Regions from separate parts of the Oerskovia sp. PE-21s genome, predicted to be linked through region 1. Evidence: predicted binding sites of a transcription regulator. Region 1 holds the regulator's gene; the other holds the start of a gene.
What was found. Region 1 encodes Rex, which represses fermentation and respiration genes when NADH is low (regulators of the CRP and FNR family bind a similar motif). Its sites were predicted from a motif close to CTTGTGAANNNNTTCACAAG; they were not measured.
Positions count from the first base shown of each region.

Region 1 (3,381 bases):
GGAGACGGACTTTTTCTCGTGTTGGTCGGTTCCCGATCAGCCGTGGACCACCATGATCGGGGCGATCCCGATCGCACACCGATCCAGCATTGTGAGGACCCATGGGCTCCGTCATCAAGAAGCGCCGCAAGCGTATGGCCAAGAAGAAGCACCGCAAGCTGCTTCGCAAGACGCGCCACCAGCGTCGCAACAAGAAGTAGCAGCGCTGCGCGGTCACGCGTATGCTGTCGCGAGAGCCCGGTCCCCGCAGGGGTCCGGGCTCTTCGCATGCCTGGACCGATCCCGCCGTGCGCGCCCGGGCCGGGCGCCGGGGCCGGTCAGAGTCCTGCGCGGCCCTTGATCGAGCGCCGGATGGAGCGCAGCACGAGCCCGAGGACCCACGCGGCCCCGGCCCAGCTCGCGGTCTTGAGCCCACGCCCCGCGACCCGACGGCGCCTGCCGCGGAACTCGCGGATGGGCCAGCCCACGTCCTTGGCGTGACGGCGCAGGCGCGTGTCCGGGTTGATGGCGCACGGGTGCCCCACGGACTGCATCATGGTCACGTCGTTGAGCGAGTCCCCGTAGGCGTACGACGACGCCAGGTCGATCCCGTGGAGCTCGGCGAGCTCGCGCACACCTGCCGCCTTGGCCCGTCCGTGCATCATGTCGCCCACGAGCCGACCCGTGTAGAGGCCCTCCTCGTGCTCGGCGACCGTACCGAGGGCCCCGGTGGCACCGAGGCGGCGGGCGATGAGCTGCCCGATCTCGAGCGGGGTCGCGGACACGAGCCACACCTGGTGGCCGGCCGCGATGTGCTCGTCGAGGAGCTTCTGGGTGCCGGGGAAGATGCGCAGCGACAGGACCTGGTCGTAGACCTCCTCGCCGATCGCGACGACCTCCGCGACCGAGCGGCCCGCGACGAGGTCCAGGGCCCGGCTGCGCACCTGGTCGATCTGGCGCTTGTTCTCGCCGAGGAGGAGGTAGCGGGCCTGGTGGAGGGCGAACGTCACGAGGTCCGGCGTGGAGAAGAAGCCTCGCTGGTACAGCGCGCGGGCGAGGTGGAACGAGCTGGCGCCGCGGATGATCGTGTTGTCGACGTCGAAGAAGGCTGCCGTGGGATGGGTGGACCCAGGAGCAGACGTCGGCATGGCGTCCACTCTATCGGCGCTCGCAGACCCTCGCCGACGGCGTTCACCGGGCACTACCGCCGGGGGGTCGGCGGAAGGGGGTGTCCGAGATGCGTAGGCTGAGGTCGTGAGCCCCGCAGATCCCGCCGCAGGACAGGTTCCTGAGACCGCCGCCGGACGTGACGCAGACCAGGTCGTGAGCGCGCCCGAGCGCGTCGTGCTCTACGGCCGCGTCGGGTGCCACCTGTGCGAGGAGGCCCGCGAGGTGGTCGGCTCCGTGTGCGCGGACCAGGGGGTGGGCTGGACGGAGGTCGACGTGGACTCCGACCCGTCGGGCGCGCTCGCGGCACAGTACGGTGACTACGTCCCGGTCGTGACCGTGGACGGCGTCCAGCAGGGGTTCTGGCAGGTCGACCGAGCCAGGCTCGCCCGGGCGCTCTCGCGGGGGCGCGCCACTGGCTGACGCTCCGCCGCGGGCGCCGAGCCTGGGATGATCCGAGACAGCAGGACAGCGAGATCGTCAACGATGACGACGACATGACGAAGCATGGGTGGTTCGGGTGGCAGAGACCCTGGGTGATACCGGCATTCCTGGCGCGACCGTGGCGCGCCTCCCCGCGTACCTGCGCGCGCTGCGCGACCTCGAGGGGCGCGGCGTCGAGACGACCTCGTCGACCGAGCTCGCGGAGCTCGCGGGCGTCGGGTCCGCGCAGCTGCGCAAGGACCTGTCCTTCCTGGGGTCGTACGGCACCCGCGGGGTGGGATACGTCGTCGACTCGCTCGCGACGTACATCACGTCCGCGCTGGGGGTCGAGGACGAGCACCGGATCGCGATCGTCGGCATCGGCTCCCTGGGGCACGCCCTCGCGAACTACTCGGGCTACGGCACGCGAGGGTTCGAGGTCGCGGCGTTGCTGGACGCCTCGCCGCACGTCGTCGGCACCGAGGCCGCGGGGCTCGTGATCGAGCACGTCGACGCGCTCGAGGAGGTCTTCGCCCGCGAGAACGTGACGATCGTCGTCCTGGCGACCCCGGCGCACGTGGCGCAGGACGTCGCGGAGAGGGTCGTCGCCGCGGGCGTGCGGGAGATCCTGAACTTCGCACCGCGCGCGCTCCAGCTTCCCGAGGACGTGATCGTGCGGTCGGTCGACGTCGGGAGCGAGCTGCAGATCCTGGCGTTCCACGCGCAGGCCAGGGCGCTCGCGAACCGGGGCCGGGGCGAGGAGGGCCGAGGGGTCGAGAGCGAGGGCGCCTAGGGGCGTCCGGACAGCGCAGGAGCCGGCGACCCGTCACGGGTCGCCGGCTCCTGGCGCACCGGTCCGCGTCAGGACGCGGAGGCCGGTCGGGGGCGAGAGGCTCAGGCCTGCTTGATCGCCGAGAGGTCGAGCGCGATCTTGATCTTGTCGCCGACGAGCACGCCGCCGGCCTCGAGGGCCACGTTCCAGGTCAGGCCGAACTCCTTGCGGGAGATCTCGGTCTCGGCCTCGAAGCCTGCGCGGGAGTTGCCGTAGGCGTCGACGGCTGCGCCCGTGAACTCGGTCTCGAGCTTGACCGGCTTGGTCACGCCGTTGATCGTCAGGTCGCCCGCGATGACGAAGTCGTCGTCGTCGGCCTCGACGGAGGTCGAGACGAAGTTCCAGGTGGGGTTCTTCTCGGCGTCCCAGAAGTCGGCCGACTGGAGGTGGCCGTCGCGCCCTGCGTCGCCGGTGTTGACGGACTTGGCGTCGATCGCCGCGACGACGTTGGACGACTCGACGTCGTCACCGATGTTCAGCGTGCCCTCGGCGATCGCGAGCGAGCCGCGGACCTTGGAGATGCCTGCGTGGCGGACCGTGAAGGTCGCCTGCGAGTGCGAGGGGTCGATCGCGTAGGTGCCTGCGGTCAGTCCGGCGGGAAGGGTCGTGGCCATGGGTGTTCTCCTGTGGAAGTCGTGGTGCGTATGCGTCAGGCGCGCCGTCCGACGTGCCATTAGTTGAAGATTCAACTTCATACGAACGCATCAACGCAAGCCCCCACCCCTCTATTCCCTGGAGGGCGGACCAGTTCCCGGATGGGAGACTGGGACGGTTGTTCGGACGGTGGGGGCGTGGCGGATGAAGGCGGAGATGACGGTTCAGCAGGACAAGCGCGCGGACGCGCCGCAGGACGCACCCTGGCTCGACGAGGGGCAGCAGCACTCGTGGCGCCAGTACCTCGACGGCACGGCGCGGTTCGTCGAAGCCCTCAGCAGGGACCACGAGGAGCACTCGGGCCTCACGCTCGGCGAGTACGAGCT
Region 1 covers NZ_JBUXJM010000011.1:52,020-55,400, forward strand. The annotation lists gene ACZDYF_RS17885 (30S ribosomal protein bS22) at 102-200, shown strand; gene ACZDYF_RS17890 (HAD family hydrolase) at 318-1,127, opposite strand; gene ACZDYF_RS17895 (glutaredoxin family protein) at 1,234-1,569, shown strand; gene ACZDYF_RS17900 (redox-sensing transcriptional repressor Rex) at 1,667-2,362, shown strand; gene ACZDYF_RS17905 (YceI family protein) at 2,464-3,015, opposite strand; gene ACZDYF_RS17910 (MarR family winged helix-turn-helix transcriptional regulator) at 3,212-3,381, shown strand, end outside.

Region 2 (3,381 bases), on a different contig from region 1:
GGGGCGAGGAACGCCGACGGGTCGGCGCCCAGCGAACGCCCCAGCAGGGGGCGCAGCGACGAGTAGAGGGCCGCGTCGCCCACGAACACACCGCCGAGCAGGGTCCGTGCGTCGTCCGAGACGACGAGCTTGCGGTAGGTCCGCGCGACCGGGTCGGCGAACGTGACCTCGAGCGCGCCGGGCGTCAGCCCGAACACGTCGCCGAAGCTCGCCGCCTCGATGTCGACGCCCTTGAGCTTGGTCCCCTCGGGCGCCGGGGAGTAGGTCGCGCTGCCGCCGAGCAGCCGGTCGACGACGACGTCGGCCATGGCGTTGCCCGGCGCGACCAGGCCCACGCACTGGTCCTCGAACGACGCGCACTCCCCGATGGCCCACACGGCGGGGTCCGAGGTGTGGCACGCCGCACCCACGACGACGCCGCCGCGCTCGCCGATCGCGAGGCCCGCCTCGCGCGCGACGCGGTCCCGGGGCCGGATGCCGGTCGAGAAGATCACGACGTCGGCGGGGATCTGCGACCCGTCCGACAGGTCCATACCGCCCACCGCGCCGTCGCCCGCGGCCGTGAGGCCCGTGGCGCCGGTCGACGTGCGGACGTCGATCCCGCGGTCGGTCACGAGCACGCGCAGCGCCTCGCCGCCCGCGTCGTCGAGCTGGACGCTCATGAGGCGGTCGGCGAACTCGACGACGGTCGCGGCGGCGCCGAGGGTCTGGAGCGCGGCCGCGGCCTCGAGCCCCAGCACGCCTCCCCCGACGACGACGCCGTGCAGCGGACGCCCCAGGCGTGCGGTGCGCAGCCCGACGTACTCGCGCAGCCCCTCCAGGTCGGCCAGGGTGCGATAGCTGAAGACGCCCGGCAGGTCGGTGCCCTCGGTGCGCGGGGTCCAGGCCCAGGAGCCCGTGGCCAGGACCAGGTGGTCGTAGGCGAGCACGCGCCCGGACCTCGTCGTGACGGTCTGCGTCTCGCGGTCCACTGCCGCGACCGCGTCGCCCGTGACGAGCTCTGTGCGCTGGTCTTCCCAGACCGAGGGCTCCATCGTCAGGTCGTCCGCCGAGCGGCCCGTGAAGTACTCGGACAGGTGCACGCGGTCGTACGGGGCGCGGTCCTCGTCCCCGACGACGGACACGTGCCACGCCCCCTCGGGAGAGCGTGCGATCATCTGGCTCACGAACCGGTGGGCGACCATGCCGGCGCCGACCACCACGACGCGGCCGGGGGTGGGAGTGCTCATGTGGGGGGCCTCACGAGAAGGGTCGGGCGCGGACGGGGCGAGTCGGGTCGCGGGGGGCGGGTGCGACCGTCGTGACCATCCTGGCGCATAGATACGAGGTTTCTGGTCAAAACACCAGATCAGCGCGTCGCGAGGACCTAGGACGCGACGTCCAGGGACCTTGGTCCCGAAAAAGTGTGACGCACGACCGTGACGGACGGCACAGCATGTGCACTCCTTCACAAGCGTAAAATCGAGCGGTGGCGACTAAGAAGACAACGGGTCAGAACACCATCGACGTAGCCCTCATCGGCGGCGGCATCATGAGTGCGACCCTCGGCGCCCTCCTGAAGCTCCTCGAGCCCACGTGGACCATCAAGGTCTTCGAGCGCCTCGACGCGGTAGCCCAGGAGTCCTCCAACCCGTGGAACAACGCTGGCACCGGCCACGCTGCGCTCTGCGAGCTGAACTACACCCCCGAGAAGGCCGACGGGACCGTCGAGATCTCCAAGGCGGTCACGATCAACGAGCAGTTCGAGGTGTCGCGCGAGTTCTGGCACCACCTGCTCACCGGGGGCCACCTGCCCGAGCCCGCGAGCTTCATCAGCCACACCCCGCACATGACGTTCGTGCGCGGCGCGGCCAACGTGGACTACCTCAAGCGCCGCTTCACCGCGCTGAGCGCCCACCCGCTGTTCAGCGAGCTCGAGTTCACCGACGACCCCGCGGTCATCGCGCAGTGGGCACCCCTGCTGGTCCTCGACCGGGACGGCGACGAGGCCGTCGCCGCGACCCGTGCGACGAGCGGCACGGACGTCGACTTCGGCGCGCTCACCTCGCAGCTCTTCGACTTCCTCACGGCCCACGACGTCGAGCTCAACCTCCAGCACGAGGTCAACCGCCTCAAGAAGCGCAAGGACGGCACCTGGGACGTCACCGTCAAGGACGTGTCCTGGAACGCCAAGCAGGGGCCGCGCACCGTCAACGCCCGCTTCGTGTTCGTCGGTGCGGGCGGCGGCGCCCTGCCGCTGCTGCAGAAGGCCGGGATCAAGGAGGCCAAGGGCTACGGCGGCTTCCCCATCAGCGGCGAGTTCCTGCGCACCGACAACCCGGAGATCGTCGCCCAGCACCAGGCCAAGGTGTACGGCAAGGCCGACGTCGGCTCGCCGCCCATGTCCGTCCCGCACCTCGACACGCGCGTGGTCGACGGCAAGACGTACCTGATGTTCGGCCCCTACGCCGGGTTCAGCCCCAAGTACCTCAAGAAGGGGTCGCTGCTCGACCTCTTCACCTCGCTGCGGACCCACAACATCGGGTCCATGCTCGGCGCAGGCCTCAAGAACATCGACCTCACGCAGTACCTGGTCGGTCAGCTCGTCGCGAGCCCCGAGGCCAAGTTCACGGCGCTCCAGGCCTTCATGCCCACGGCTCACCCCAAGGACTGGGAGAAGATCACCGCGGGCCAGCGCGTGCAGGTCATCAAGAAGGACCCCGCCAAGGGCGGTGTGCTCGAGTTCGGCACCGAGGTCATCGCGGCCGCGGACGGCTCGATCGCCGGCCTGCTCGGCGCCTCGCCGGGCGCCTCGACCGCGGTGCCTGCGATGATCGACGTGCTCGAGCGCTGCTTCCCGCAGCACTTCGCCACGTGGCGCCCCGCGCTCGGGGCCATGATCCCGAGCCTCGGCCAGGCCACGTGGGAGGCGACCGAGCTCGACTCGCTCTCCGCCTCCGCGGGGCCCTCGGAGGAGGCGGTCGGCGCCCGCTGACCCCGCCCCCGCAACGCACCGCGCCCCGGTCTCCTTCGTAGAGACCGGGGCGTCGTGCTGTGCGAGGCCCTCGTGTCGCGGGGGGGCACCGTAGCCTCCGGCCCAGCGGATGGGCGGCGCCTACTGCCGCGCCTGTGCGAGCACGTCGGCGACGGCGTTCCAGAGGTCGACACGGGCCTGGTGCGTCGCTGCCGGTTCCGCGCCCGGCTCGTCCAGGGCGATGGGCTGGTAAGGGGCCGGGACGATGAAGTGTCCCGCGTCCTCCTGCACGATCGCGCGCACCTGCGTCGGGTCACTGAACCGAGACGTCGCCTCCGTGAGCAGCAGGCACGCTTCCCACACGGGGTCCGCCCTCCCGCACGCGAGCACCGTGGGGCCGACGATCGCGTCGACGTCCACGACCGCCT
Region 2 covers NZ_JBUXJM010000005.1:269,117-272,497, reverse strand. The annotation lists gene nirB (nitrite reductase large subunit NirB) at 1-1,229, opposite strand, end outside; gene mqo (malate dehydrogenase (quinone)) at 1,469-2,974, shown strand; gene ACZDYF_RS12355 (acyl-CoA thioesterase/BAAT N-terminal domain-containing protein) at 3,095-3,381, opposite strand, start outside.
Region 2: the regulator Rex is predicted to act here: its motif matches at 1,435-1,454, upstream of mqo (malate dehydrogenase (quinone)).